2 regions of the Chryseobacterium sp. RLHN22 genome follow, and region 2 is predicted to be linked to the other one. Evidence: riboswitches for the same ligand, from Rfam matches in the RefSeq annotation. Region 2 holds a riboswitch; the other holds the start of a gene.
What was found. Region 2 has a riboswitch for cobalamin ahead of ACR1PN_RS19625 (TonB-dependent receptor plug domain-containing protein). Riboswitches for the same ligand answer to the same signal wherever they lie in the genome.

Region 1: linked by a shared signal. The riboswitch ahead of ACR1PN_RS18645 (T9SS type A sorting domain-containing protein) and the one ahead of ACR1PN_RS19625 (TonB-dependent receptor plug domain-containing protein) in region 2 are both predicted to bind cobalamin.

Annotation. Positions count from the first base shown of each region.
Region 1 is NZ_JBPCHW010000027.1:22,855-30,601, forward strand. It holds gene folP (dihydropteroate synthase) at 1-858, opposite strand, end outside; gene ACR1PN_RS18615 (DUF1599 domain-containing protein) at 972-1,538, shown strand; gene ACR1PN_RS18620 (BT_3928 family protein) at 1,540-2,649, shown strand; gene ACR1PN_RS18625 (TerB family tellurite resistance protein) at 2,717-3,067, shown strand; gene ACR1PN_RS18630 (S9 family peptidase) at 3,088-5,214, shown strand; gene ACR1PN_RS18635 (GxxExxY protein) at 5,255-5,632, shown strand; gene tpiA (triose-phosphate isomerase) at 5,752-6,510, shown strand; cobalamin riboswitch at 6,662-6,849, shown strand; gene ACR1PN_RS18645 (T9SS type A sorting domain-containing protein) at 6,953-7,747, shown strand, end outside.
Region 2 is NZ_JBPCHW010000036.1:730-8,476, reverse strand. It holds gene ACR1PN_RS19640 (hypothetical protein) at 1-179, shown strand, start outside; gene ACR1PN_RS19635 (hypothetical protein) at 139-2,481, shown strand; gene ACR1PN_RS19630 (YncE family protein) at 2,542-3,594, opposite strand; gene ACR1PN_RS19625 (TonB-dependent receptor plug domain-containing protein) at 3,607-5,442, opposite strand; cobalamin riboswitch at 5,476-5,653, opposite strand; gene cdd (cytidine deaminase) at 5,741-6,223, opposite strand; gene namA (NADPH dehydrogenase NamA) at 6,331-7,383, shown strand; gene ACR1PN_RS19610 (DUF2752 domain-containing protein) at 7,411-7,704, shown strand; gene ACR1PN_RS19605 (CCC motif membrane protein) at 7,723-7,747, shown strand, end outside.

The DNA of each region.
Region 1 (7,747 bases), on a different contig from region 2:
CCTCTCAATGCGACTACTCTCCCACTCTAAGATTGTTTTTTTCGCATCTGCGACATCATGCACCCGAAGAATTTTCGCTCCCTGCTTTAAAACTTTTAAATGCAGTTTCTGAGTTTCTTCATTAATATCTAAAGCTGATTTTCCTAAAGGTTTATAAATAAAAGATTTTCTTGAAATTCCGATCAGCAAAGGAAATTTTCCAAATCCCAGAAATTGGGTTTCGTTAATCATTCTCATCTGATCTTCTACTGTTTTCCCGAATCCAAAACCTGGATCAAGAATAATATCTTTAATTCCTTTTTGTAAGAGTTCGTTTGTTTTTTGACTAAAATATTGATTGACATTCAAGGTAATATCATCAAATTTAATTTTATCATGCATCGTCTCATAAGAAGGATTAACATGCATTAAAATGTATGGAAGTTTTGTTTCGGCAACTGTATCAAACATTTTTTTATCAAATTGTCCGCCCGAAATATCGTTGACAATATCTACTCCTTCATTGAAGCCAAATTTTACAGTTTCCGCATAAAAAGTATCCAAAGAAATTAAAGCTTGGGGAAACTCTTTTTTGATATTCGAAATTATGTTTCCAATTCTTCTGATTTCTTCTTCACTACTCAGAAATTCAGCATTGGGTCTTGTCGATTGTGGACCGATGTCGATGATTTCTGCTCCATCATTCAATAATTTCTCTGCATGTTGTAACGCAGATTTTTCATTATTAAATTGTCCACCATCGGAAAAAGAATCTGGTGTGAGATTTAAAATTCCCATGATTTTTGGAGAGCTTAAATCGACCAATTTCCCGTTGCAGTTTAATGAATAATTATTGATGAGCGATGAATGATTTTCCATGGTGCAAAAATACTTACTTATTGCATCAAAGCTACAATTTCAAGGTAAAAAACTATTATCTGATTCCTTTTACCTAAAACCTAATTTGTATCTTTGAAAGATTAAGCAAATTTATGTCAAAAACTTCAGAACAGTTCGGTAAAATCATTAGTGAATGTCGTGATCTTTTCAGTAAAAAAATGCACGATTACGGTGCAGCATGGAGAGTTTTACGCCCAAGCTCAATTACGGATCAGATTTACATTAAAGTCAACAGAATCCGCACATTACAGATGACTGATGTGAAAATGATCGATGAGAGCGAGGAAGGGGAATTTATTGCCATCGTTAATTACTCCATTATTGGATTGATTCAATTGGAAAAAGGGCTTTCGAATGATTTCAATGAAAACCCTGAAGAAATTCTTCATCTATATGATAAATATGCTGCTGAAGCTCAAGCTTTAATGGAAAAGAAAAATCATGATTACGGTGAAGCATGGAGAGACATGAGAATTTCTTCCATCACCGATTTGATTTACCAAAAAGTACTGAGAACCAAACAGATTGAAGACAATCAGGGAAAAACATTGGTTTCCGAAGGTTTGGATGCCAATTATTTTGATATGCTGAATTATGCCGTTTTCTGTCTGATTAAATTTTCTGAACAAAACATTTCAACCGAAATAAAAAACAATTAATATGATCAAAGGTTTATTACGTTTCATTATTGCTGTTATTTTCATCGCATCAGGTTTTGTAAAAGCGGTAGATTTGGTAGGCTTTTCTTTTAAAATGGAAGAATATTTTTCGCCTCCGGTTTTCAACATGCCTTTTTTGGAGAAATTTGCTCTGCTTTTTTCAATTATTGTAGTGGTTCTTGAATTATTTCTTGGCTTCCTACTTTTACTGAAACTCAAACTGAAATTCACCCTTTCCGCTTTAATTGCACTTTGTGTTTTCTTCGGATTTTTAACCTTCTATTCGGCTTATTTTAATGTCGTTACAGATTGCGGATGCTTTGGTGATGCCATTAAATTTACACCCTGGGAAAGCTTTTTGAAAGATGTTGTTCTTTTGGTTGGTTTAATTATTCTATTCATTTTATACAGAAAAGAATTCAGCAAAAAAGATGTTTATGGAGAAACTAATAAAACTGAAAACAATAAATTTAAATTAGCTGCTTTAGGTATTTTTTGCGCAATTATGATTGTGATAATGTCTGTAGGAATCATCAACGAACCGATTATCGATTTCCGTGATTATAAAATCGGAACCGATTTGAAAGCGGAGAAAGATAAAATCAATAAAAACCCTTCTGAATATAAAACTTTTTATTCGCTGAAAAATTCTAAAACAGGTGAAGTTTTAAAAGTAAATCAGGACGATTATGTAAACCAGACAAAATATTGGGAAGAAGGCTCTCCCTGGACAATTGAAGAAGGTAAAAACGAATCGAAACTCATCAAAGAAGGCTATAAATCTGAAATCGTAAAATTTAAGATCGAAGACCCGACCGGAAATGATTTAACTAATGAAATCATTAATGCTCCAAAAGCAATTATCGTTTTTTCGTATCACCCTAAAGACGTTTCACCTGAGTTACTAAAAAAAGTGGAAGCTAAAGTAAACTCTCAGAAAGGAGCTGTGATTTATGGAGTTTCTACCGAACAAAATACTTTTAAAACTATCAAAAACGCAATGATGGACGGAACTGCAATAAAAACCATTGCAAGAAGCAACCCGTTCGTTTTAATATTAGAAAAAGGAAAAATTGCAGACAAACAACCTGCAAAAAACTACGTTGACTAAAACAGTCCAATGTGAATGGTGAATTGTCAATTTTATATATTAAATCTTAAATATTAAATCTAAAAGAATGCAAAAATCAAATAAATCTATCGCCGGTTATCACTTATTAATGATTCTTTCGTCAGTTGACGGAGAATTCGCACCTGAAGAAGGAATGTTGGTACAACAATATCTTGCTGACGAATTTCCTTTTAAAATGAATTTAGATAATGAATTGGAAACCATTGCATTACTTCAACCTGAAGAATGGAAAGATCATTTTGAATTTCACGGGCGTTGCTTTCTGGAAGATTCTACTGAAGAGGAACGTTTAAACTTCATTCAGTTTGCAAAAACACTGATTAAAGCTGATGACAAAGTGACTGATGAAGAGCATACATTCTACAAGCTTCTGAAGAATCTTTGGAATGTAAACTAAAAATCAAAACCAAATATAAAATGAAGAAAATTTGTTTGTCTTTATTAGTAATGAGTACCACTATGTTTCAGTCTCAGATATTTCCGGATCTTAAAGCTCCGGTTGCCGAAAAAAAACAGCATCTTCGTGAAATTCATGGTGATAAGGTGAACGATCCTTATTACTGGATGATTGACTATTTCAAAAAAGGTAAAGATTCTACGCAGGTTGTAGACTATCTTAAATCTGAAAATTCTTACTGGGAAGGGATGATGAAAGATACAGAACCTTTCAGAGAGAGTCTTTTTAAGGAAATGAAGGCAAGAATCAAGGAAAAAGATGAATCTGTACCCGTTTTCAGAAAAGGTTACTATTACTATACCCGAACAGAAACTGGAAAACAATATTTTAAATACTGCAGAAAAAAGGGAAACCTCAATGCTTCGGAAGAAATTCTTCTCGATGTTGATCAACTTGCAGAAGGCCATGCTTATTATTCTGCAGCAGGTTTCAGCATAAGTCCGGATAATTCTAAAATGATTTACGGCGTTGATGATGTTTCCAGAAGACAGTACAAATTATTTTTAAAAGATCTTACCACGGGAAAAACGACCGATTTAGGAATTAAAAATACAACAGGTTCTGCAACCTGGGCAAATGACAATAAAACTATTTTCTACACCGGAAAAAATCCCGAAACGCTTTTAACGGAAAAAATTTACAGGCATTCTTTGGGAACTGATCCTTCGCAAGATGCTTTGGTGTACGAAGAAAAAGACAAGAGCAATTACATCGGTGTCGGAAAATCTAAGAATGAAAAATTCATCATGATTTATTCCGGGGCAACTACCTCTTCTGAAACATTATTATTAAGTGCAGATGAGCCTAAAGGAGTTTTTAAAGTTTTCCAACCCAGAATAAAAGACGTTCTATATGATGTAACTCCTTTGGAAGACAAATTTTTGATCACAACCAACAAAGACGCCCTGAATTTCAAAGTGATGGAAACTCCTCTGAATAAAACAGGCGTTGAAAACTGGAAAGATTTCATTCCGCACAGAAAAGATGTTCTGATGGAAGGAATCAGTGAGTTTAAAAATTATCTGGTCTTCAGCGAAAGACAAAACGGGCTTTCACAACTCGTAATTCTTGACAGGAAAACAAATAAAAAAGAATTTTTAAAATTCGACGAACCAACATACACTGTTTATCCATCGGGAAATCCGGAGTACAATACCGATAATTTCAGATTTGGGTATACTTCGATGATTACTCCAAGTTCACAATATGAGCAGGATTTAAAAACTGGAAAAAGAACTTTACTAAAGCAACAGGAGATTTTAGGCGGCTACAATAAAGCCGATTATGTAACTGAAAGACTTTTTGCAACAGCAAAAGACGGCACAAAAATCCCGATTTCAATCGTTTACAAAAAAGGATATAAAAAAGACGGTAACAGTCCGCTTCTACTGTATGCTTATGGTTCCTACGGAAGTTCTATGGATGCGACTTTCAGCAGTACAAGACTGAGTCTTTTAAACCGGGGCTTTGCTTTTGCAATTGCACATATTCGTGGCGGTCAGGAAATGGGAAGACAGTGGTATGAAGACGGAAAAATGATGAAAAAGAAAAATACATTTACCGATTTCATCGACGCCGGAGAATATTTGGTGAAAGAAAAATATACTTCGCCAAAACATTTATACGCTCAGGGAGGAAGTGCAGGTGGACTTTTGATGGGTGCAGTTGTTAATATGAAGCCTGAACTCTGGAACGGAGCGATTGCACAGGTGCCGTTTGTGGATGTTATTAACACCATGTTGGATGAAAGTATTCCTTTGACAACTAATGAATATGATGAATGGGGAAATCCTAATAGTAAAGAAGCATATGATTATATGAAGTCTTATTCTCCATATGAAAATATTGAGAGAAAAAACTATCCGAATTTATTGGTTACAACAGGTCTACATGATTCTCAGGTACAATATTTCGAACCTGCAAAATGGGTAGCGAAATTAAGAGATTTGAAAACCGATAAAAATGTTTTATTCTTAAAAACAGATATGGATTACGGTCATGGTGGCGCTTCGGGTAGATTTGATTATCTGAAGGATATTGCGCTTGAATATGCTTTCATGTTTAAATTGGAGGGAATTAATAAATAATTTAGCTCACGCAGATTTAGCAAATTTCGCAGATTATTAAATGACTGAAAATGAAATTTCATATATAGTTCGTAAATGTATTTTTAACGTTTACAATCAATTAGGACCTGGTTTATTGGAATCAATATATCAAAGAATCTTAATTTACGAACTTGAAGAAAATGGTTTAGATGTGAAATCAGAAGTTTTACTTCCAGTTTATTATAATAATAAGAGGTTTGATTTAAACTTTAAAATTGATATTTTAGTAGAAGATAAGGTAGTTTTAGAATTAAAATATATCAAAGAATTGGAAGCAATACATTATAAGCAACTCTATTCCTACCTAAAATTATCAGACAAGAAATTAGGTTTGCTAATCAATTTCAATACAACAAATATCATGGACAGCATAAAAAGAGTTGTTAACAATCTTTAAATCTGCTAAATCAAAATAATCTGCGAGAAAAAATAAAAGCTCACGAAAATTTATCAAATTTCGCAGATTAAAATTTATATATAATAAAAACAAAAGAAACAAAAAAATAATATAGAACTATGAGGAGAAAAATAGTTGCAGGAAACTGGAAAATGAACAAAAACGTCATTGATGCCCAACAATTGATGATTCAATTACTAAGTTATAAAAACAGCAATGCTACCAATTGCGAAGTTTGGATTGCACCGCCTTCTTTGTATTTAATGATGGCAAAAGACATCTTCGAAAAAGACGAAATCGGAGTTTTTTCTCAGGATATGAGCGAATACGAAAGCGGAGCTTACACGGGCGAACTTTCTGCAGATATGCTGGAATCAATTGATGCAACAGGTTCTTTAATCGGTCACTCTGAAAGAAGACAATATCACGGAGAAACTGACGAAAGCTGCAACAAAAAAGTAAAATTGGCTTTGGATAAAGGTTTAATTCCTGTTTACTGTAACGGCGAAACTTTAGAACAAAGAAAAGCAGGGCAACATTTCGATGTAGTAAAAACTCAGACTGAAAAAGCTCTTTTCACACTTTCTGCAGAAGAAATTAAAAAAGTGGTTATCGCTTACGAACCGGTTTGGGCAATTGGAACAGGAGAAACTGCAACTCCGGAACAGGCGCAGGAAATCCATGCTCACATCAGAGGAATTATTGCTGAAAAATACGGACAGGAAGTTGCTGACGAAATTTCTATTCTTTACGGTGGTTCTGTAAAACCAGACAATGCAAAAGAAATTTTCTCTCAACCGGATATCGACGGTGGTCTTATCGGTGGAGCTGCTTTGAAACTGGAAGATTTCTCAAAAATCATTGAAGGTTTTAATTAAGAAATAATTCATATTAAAATAGTAAAGACATATCGTTTGATATGTCTTTTTTAGTTAAATAAACAAATAATGATTCAATAAATAATTATTATTTAACATAATTTAAAAACAATTAAATTATTGGCAAAACAACAATCAAAATTTAAATAATACCTTTGCAAAAGTTTAAGGTTGAACCTCAGCGTTCATTAATAGGGAATCAAGTGAAGTAATATAATTCTTGAGCTGTACCCGCAACTGTAAGCTATTCAACTTATTATAAAGACGCCACTGAACTCACGTTTGGGAAGGTTATCATAAGATGCAAGCCAGGAGACCTGCCTTAGACAAATTTCAACTTTCGGGAATAAAAGTTTATGAGATCAAATCTTCGGATATTTTTTCATGAATGTTTTATCCTGCAGTGAAGTTTCGGGAATAAAACTTTAATTTAAATTATATCATGAAGAAAATCTATTTTCTTATTCTTGCATTTGTAGCTTTTTTTGCAAGTGCACAAACAGAAGGAATTCTGGTTCTTAATGAGGGCGGAGCGGGAAGCAATAATGCCGAAATTTCTTTCATTTCAAATCAATCGGTTGTAACCAACAATTATTTTAAAAGCAAAAACAACAATGCTATTTTAGGTGATACTGCACAAGACATTAAAATTTTTGGAGATAAGATTTTTGTTGTTTTAAACATTTCTAACCAAATCAAGGTGATTAATAAATCTGATTTTACTTTAATTACTACGATTTCCACAAATCTTGACAATCCAAGATACATCGCTTTTAGCGGAAATAAATTTTATGTAACCAACTGGGGTTCTAATGGACCGTCAACAAACTATGTTTCAGTTTACAATCTGGCTACTTATGCTCACGAAGCCAATATACCTGTAGGAAACGGTCCTGAAAAAATCTTCAGCAAAAACAACAAATTGTATGTTCTATTAAAAGGAGGTTACGGACTGAATCAGTTTATGGATATTATTAATACTACAACCAACACCGTTGAATCTCAGGTAAATGTTGGAAACTCACCAAACAGTATTTTTGAGAAAGATAATTTTCTGTACATTATGAGTTCGGGAGATCCTTATGCAGCAACATCTTTTGGAACACTTACCGTTTATAATACAACCACACAAAGCGTAGCTTCGAGCACAACATTTCCTGTAGGGGTAAAACCATCTTATATGGACACCGACGGAACAAATATTTACTATATGAATGAAGCTTCTATCTACAAAACA
Region 2 (7,747 bases):
ATAAGATAAAATATGAAGAAATAACGGCAGATAAAATCAATAAAGCTATTGCGATTATCAGGAAAAATGTCAAGTTTGATAAAGAAATTACCGTAACGCTTTTTCACTTAGACGAAAAACAACTTAATAATTACACCGATGAAGAAATTAGTCATTTTTACAGCGATTTTACTAAGTAGCGCTTTTTCTGCGTGTGGTTTTTATCCTTACGGAGAAGACGTTAGGTTCTATTTTCTGAATCCTAAGAACTTTTCTTATCAGTCATATTCTTCATTTTATTATTCGGTTTTAAGTTTTGAACAAAATTCTGAAGCTGTAATTTCCAATCAGGATAATGAAAAATTGTGGAGGAAATATTGTGATAATAAAGTTCTTATTGCAGATATCTCAACTGTTTTGGATAGTTTTAGTTTCTCTGATATTCAGGGAAATTCTTCAAATCCGTTTCTTCATTATTTATATTCCCAAAAAGATATTGAGGCAATTAATTATTTGAAATTTGCCAAAAATTGCGAGTACTTCAATACCTGGCAGGATGATCCTTGGGAAAGAAATGAAAATACTGCGACTGCAAAAAGAAATGATTTATTAAATAAAGCAACTGTTTTGGCTTCAAAAAGCAAAAAAGTAGAATTCAAAAAAAGATATGCTTTTTTAGCACTTCGTTTGGCTTTTTATAATAAGGATATGAAAAGCATTGAGAAAATTTACAGTCGATACTTTTCGGCAAATCAATCCAATGACGTGATTGATGTTTGGGCGTTGTATTTTAAGGCGACTTCAGAGACAAATCCGGCGTTGAAAAATCTATATTTTGCGAAAGTTTTTGCAGCCAGTCCTGAAAAAAGATTTGTTTCGTGGCAATATTTTGAATCACAAGTTCCTGTAGCTGATGTTTTAAATTTAGCTAAAAATAAAAAGGAAAAAGCAAATGTTTTACTGCTTTACGGACTTTATAATCCGGATAAAAATTTAGAAAATATAAAACAGATGTATGCCGAAAATCCGAATTATGACGGATTGAGTTTTTTGCTATATCGTGAATTGGGAAAGCTTGAAGATTGGGTTTTCACACCTTATTATTCTCTTTTTTATACGAATGATGATTATTGGGAGAGTGATCCTGAAAACGAAAATGTTCTTAAAATTTTAGAACGTTCAGACATCGACAGACAATATGCAAAAGAGGTTTTGGAATTCATTAATTCGGTTGATTTATCTAAAGTTGAAAATCCGAATTTCTGGAAATATGCGAGAGCAGAGCTTTTATTAATGACCAAAAATTATTCTGAAAGCTTAAACCAAGTTGCTGAGCTGGAAAAAGTTTTACCGTCTGAAAATCTTCTGCGAAACAATGTGGAAATCATAAAAGCTTTGAATCTTTTTGCGAATCAAACCTATGGAAATGCTAAAATTCCGGATGCAGCGAAAGAAATTATCATTAAAAATAAAGACAATAAACATTTTATTTTTGCTTTAGGCAGAGAATTGGAATATTTGGGAAATACTGATGATGCCGCACTTTTATACGCCTCGTTAAATCATCCTTCTATTGGAAATGAATATTACAATAATGTTTACTATAAATCTTTGAAAAATTCTAATCATACTTATGATACGTATTACTATGATTATTTTGATTATCTGGATGCTGTTTATTCACCCGAACAATTGCAGAGTTTTATCAATGAAATTAATGGTTTAAGTAAAAATCCAGATTCGTTTTATAGAAATTTTTATTCGATTAATCAGTCAGAAATCAATTCTTTGTATGATTTGTTGGGTACAAAATACATCAGACAAAACAAGTTGAATTTAGCTTTAAATACTTTCAATAAGCTTGGTGAGAATTATTTTGATGCGCAATATTCACTTTGGGAAAGAGATGGTAAAGACAATTACTATTCATCCAGCAAGGTTTTTGATCAGAATCCGTTTTATCATTTAAAATATACGCCTGATTTTATTCCTGAAAAAGAACATTTCAGAGTGAATAAAATTTCGGTGACCAGAAAGCTTATCGAATATCTGAACAAAGCCAATAATCCGAAAGAAAAAGACAGAGATTACTATTATTTTTTGGTGGCCAATTGTTATTACAATATGTCGCAATACGGCAATGCATGGATGATGAGAAGGTATTCTGTAAGCTCGGCAGGAAATTATTCTATTCGGGAAGATAATCAGGAATTCAATACAGCAGGTCTTGCAAAATATTATTACGGGAAAGCTTTTGAAAATGCTCAAACCTATAAATTTAAAGCTTTATGTCTGAGAATGCAGGGGAGATGTGAGAATTATAATTACGATTTTATGGGTGAGAATACTATGAATTATTCTTCCCAAGCCGGTAATTACGAAGACAGAAGGTTTGAACAAAATAAATATTATCAAGATCTTAAAAATAATTATCCGGATCAGTATGAAGATATGATGAGTGGATGTGAATCTTTTAAAACTTATTTTAAAGCAAGAAGATAGATTTAGATAAAAAATGCGGTTCTTTTAAAACCGCATTTTTTATTTTGTAAAAGACTAAGATTAGTAATTTTTATAAACCCCGTTTGCACCTATTCCTGTTTTAAACTTGCTGATTTGAGTTCCTGCAGTTGTATAAACTGTAATTTCGCTTGCTTCTGTAAAACCTTTTACGTCAACAGTGAAAATTCTTCCTTCTATTACGTTGAAACCATAAAGTGTAAAATAATCTCCACCGTCTACAGCTGTAATAATAGGACTTGTAGGAGCTGTTGTAGCATTCATATCCATAGAATAGACTTTGTTTTTTGAGCTGAAATAAAATCTTCCGCCGTCAATCTGAAGGTTGGTTCCGTTTGTAATACCTGTAAGAGTAGTTGTTTTTACAACAGATCCTGTTGCAGATATTTGATGGATATAAGAATCGGTAGTTCCAGCTGCAATGACATAAACATTGTTGTTGTAAGAAATTGTTTTGTTGATGTTTCCATTCGGAACTGCTATTGCCGCTCCATCAATGGTGTTGCTGGTTGTGTTGATTTTTGTGATCGTATTACCAAATCCTACAGTTGCATTTTGTACAAAGATATTCCCTCCCGCTTCAACAACATTCTCAACGGTACTTGTCGATGCAAAATCAATTTTCTTTACAAAAGAATTGTCAGCTAATTTATATACGTTAACAAATTTTGCGCCTCCGTATAGATCGTTAGAAACGTAAAGGTTACCGTTTGCAATAGCCATGTAACGAGGGGTATTCAGCTGAGCTGTAATTTCACCTGTTTTTCTGAATGTTGTACGGTCTACAATTACAATTTTATTTGAGTTATTCAACAGAAGATATGCTTTATCTCCATTGAAAACCATTGTCTGAAGTACATCTCCCAGATTTTCGTTGTTGTTCTTTGCTTTGTAAATGTCATTTTGCATTACACTTAAATCTCTTGAGACAAAAGATACATCTGCATTCGGAGTGCCATATTTACCTTCATTGGTAATAAAAAGACCATTGTTATAAGTTATTTCCGGAATGATTTCTTCGTAATCTGACGTACATGAAACCGAAAATAGAAGGACGAATCCGAAAATAATCTGTAAAAGTTTGTTTAATTTCATAATATGATAATGTTAAAAATTTATTGTTGCGTTGATGCTGTAATTTCTTTTTGGCAGAGGATAATAATCCATAGTTTCATAGATCGTATCCGTAATATTGTTTACTCGGAATCCTAACGTGTATTTCTTCATTAATGTTGCGGAAAGACCCGTATTCATCACTAAGTAAGGATAAATTGCATATTTTCTGCTTTCATCTGTGGTAGTGTAAGTTAGTCCGTTAAACATTCCCTGTGCATAAAAACGTAAAAATCTGTATTGATAATCAAGGTTCGACGAAAATTTATGCAACGGTGCATAGGTAAGCTGTTTTTGGGTTTCCAAATTTACAGATTTTGTATAACTGTAACCTGCCGTAAACTTTATCGAATGGTTTTCATTGAAATTTTTCTGATACCTAAGCTGAGATTCGAGACCGTAAGACTCTGCTTTATGGGTGTTAAATGGAGACCAGTATCCCGAACCGGTATCGAGCCAACGGATCATATCGGTAATTCGGATGTAATAGGGACTTAAAATGAGCCTAAAATCCCCAGCTTTGAATTCATGATTCATATCGGTCTGAACAGAAGTTTCAGGTCGCAATTCTTTGTTTCCTCCGGGAGTCCAGTACAGATCGTTGAACGAAGGAAACCTGAAATTTTTCGAAAAATTTACATCCACGCTGTACCATTCAGCAGCTTTCCATTTTCCTGAAAGAGAATAAAGTATGGGTGCATCTATTTTTTCGACAAAATCCTGTTTAATTCCTGCTTCAAATCTTAAATTATGGGTAGGAAAATACCTTATTAAACCCGCCACTGAACCCACATTTCTGGAAACTTTAGCGATTCCCGAAGTACCTTCTCCTTCACCCTGGTTTTGCTGAAATTCTCCGATGATATTAATGTTTAGCTTCGGAATAATAAAATAATTAAAATCATTTTTCAAGATATAATTTTTATTGATTCCGCCGCTCGTACTCGGCATATTTTCAACCCCAAAATACTGAAAGTTGTCTTCTGTATAAGCCGCTTTGAAACTGTTTGATATTTTTGAACCGTTATAATCCCAAGCGATTAGATTTCTTAAAGTTTGTGCTTCGTATTTGGTTCTGTTTCCGTTTTCAGAGAAAATAGGGTAGTTTTGCGTTGCATTGTAAAGCTGGCTTTGCCATGAAATGGTCTGTTTTGGAGCAATTTTATAAGCGATTCCTATGTTTGCCGTAGTATTGTAATATTTACCGTTCCAGTTAGTATAATTTTCTTCAGGAACCACATAATCATTCTGACTGATGAGGTAATTTCCCGAAACTTTAAAACTGAACTTATCATTGCTGTAAGCAGCTTGTAAAAAGTTGTTGTAGGTTCCGAAAGAAGCAACTTCAGAATTAAATGATCCGCTAAAACCTTTATTGAAGCTTAATGTATTATTTAAATGAATACTTCCTCCAATGGCCCCGCTTCCGTAAATCACACTTCCGCCTCCGGATTTTATTTCCATTTCATCATAACCAAAAAGCGCAATATTATTCACATCACCCTGACCTAAAAACTGGGAATTAATATTAATTCCGTTCCATACAAAAGCGGTCTGTTGCGCAGTTGTTCCTCTGAATGAAGGTGAAGAAACTGCTCCACGACCATTTTCTTTAATATAAACCGGCGACTGAAAACGCAGAACTTCAGAAAGATTGGAAGCGTTTTTTTGAATATCTTGTGGAGATAATGTCTGGACTGTATGAAAAAGTTTTACTTTTTTCATCTGATTGTCAAAAACATATACTGTGTCGATGGTTTTTTCCTGACCGTGATATAAAGTCAGGCATGAAGACGCAGAAAATAAGATCAATAATCTTTTTGTACTCATACTATTTTTACTTTTCCTCCGAAAGCAAATGTTTTAAAAGGTTGAATTCTGGCAGGTCTCCTGACTTTCGCTTTTCTACACCTTCCCGCTTTGGCAGTGGTTTTTTGTAGAAATTTTTAAATGCGATTTACAGTTGCGGGGACAGTTTGGGGGTTTCACCCAATTCCCTCTTCGTTCCAATACTTTGGAAACCAAAATTTTTGCAAATATAGTTCTTTTGAAAAGAAAGATTAAATTTTATTAACGGTAAAAAATTGAATATGCTCTTTTGTATTAGTGTTTATAAGCTGTTGAAAATTTATAAAAATGTTCCGTCAAAATAAAAAGGAAGTAGATCTTTAATTGAAGAAACCTTTATGCCTTCTTCATGTAAATTTGAAAAATAAAGCTCAATATTTTCATTCTGCTTGGTTTCATATTCAATAATGCTTTGTCTGCAGGCTCCACATGGAGGAATCGGCGGATTTTTTTCTGAAGCCTCTTTAGGACCGCCTACTATGAAAATCTTTTTAACTTTCTGATCAGGGAAATTTGCTCCGATCCAAAATAATGCAGTGCGCTCAGCACAAAGTCCGGAAGGAAAAGCCGCATTTTCCTGATTGTTTCCTGCAAAAATCTCACCATTCTCCAGAAGAACAGCACATCCTACAAAAAAATTAGAGTAAGGTGCATAAGCATTTTCTCTTGCCGATTTAGCTTTTTCGAAAAGATCTTTTTCTAATTCGTTAAGCTCCTCGACACTTTTAAACTGATCATAGCTGATTGTAAAATCTTTTTTCATTTGTTTCCGTAAAAAGGGGGATAAAAGTAAACCTTTTTCATGAGTTGGGCAACAGCATGTTTATCATACTAATTTTGTATTTTTAAAAAAGTTTTAAAAATAATTCAATGTTATATTCACCAATAAAATTCAGAAATGTAGAGCTGAAAAACCGTTGGGTCATGTCACCAATGTGTATGTATTCTTGTGAAAATGGCTTGGCTAATGATTTTCATTTTGTTCATTACGGAAGTCGTGCTCAGGGCGGAACGGGGCTTCTCATAGTGGAGGCAACAGGAGTAGAGCCGAGAGGAAGAATTACCAATCATTGTATGGGGATCTGGAATGATGAACAGGCAGAAAACCTACAAAAAATCGTTGAATTTGTTCATGAAAATTCAGAGAGTAAAATAGGAATTCAGCTGGCTCACGCAGGAAGAAAAGGTTCGACTTGGGAAAACAAACAGATTTCTTTGGAAGATGGTTGGGAAACATTGGCACCAAGTCCTATTCCTTATCATCCGACGGAAAGAATTCCGCATGAATTGACGATGGAAGAAATCAAAGAACAAATTCAGAATTTTAAAAATGCTGCGAAAAGAGCGGTAAAAGCAGGCTTTGATGTGGTTGAAATTCACGGGGCTCATGGTTATCTGGTTCATCAGTTTTTATCACCACTTTCTAATGTGAGAACAGATGAATACGGAGGAAGCTTTGAAAACAGAATAAGGTTTTTATTGGAAATCGTAGATGCAGTAAACGAAGAATTAAATGAAAATGTTGCTTTATTTGTACGAATTTCCGGCACGGAATACGCCGAAAATGGCTGGGATATCAATGACAGCGTAGAATTATCAAAAATTTTGAAAGAGCATCACGTTGATTTGGTGGATGTTTCCAGTGGTGGAAATATTCACGGAGCAAAAATTTCTGTTTTTGACGGTTATCAGGTTCCGTTCTCATCTGCTGTCAGAAATCAGGCAAATGTGATAACAGGAGCAGTAGGTTTAATTACGAAAACTGAACAGGCAGAAGAGATTTTACAAAATGGGGAAGCTGATTTGATATTTGTGGCAAGAGAAATTTTACGAAATCCTTATTTGGCAGTTCAGGGCTCTTTTGAGATGAAAGAAGAATGTTTTTTTCCACATCAATACCTCAGAGCGAAAATTTCTTCTTAATTTTAGGTGCGAATTTAAAATAGAGCAATGCATATAGAAGATTTTATGCTTCCATGTCCCAGCAAAAAGTTTTTGGGAATCGAATGTTTCGGGTGCGGAACTCAAAGAGCTATTGTTTTGGTATTCGAGGGGAAATTTTCGGAGGCTTTTCAAATGTTTCCGGCTGTGTACACTTTACTACTGTTTTTTTGTTTTGTAGGGCTTAATTTTATCGATAAAAAAAGGAATTATGGTCAGATTGTGGTTTTTTTAGCAATAATTAATTCACTGATTATGGTTTTTTCTTATTTTTATAAACATTTTTTCATTCACATAAACTAAACATTAAAAAAATAAATTATGAATCAACAAAAGTTACCTAATG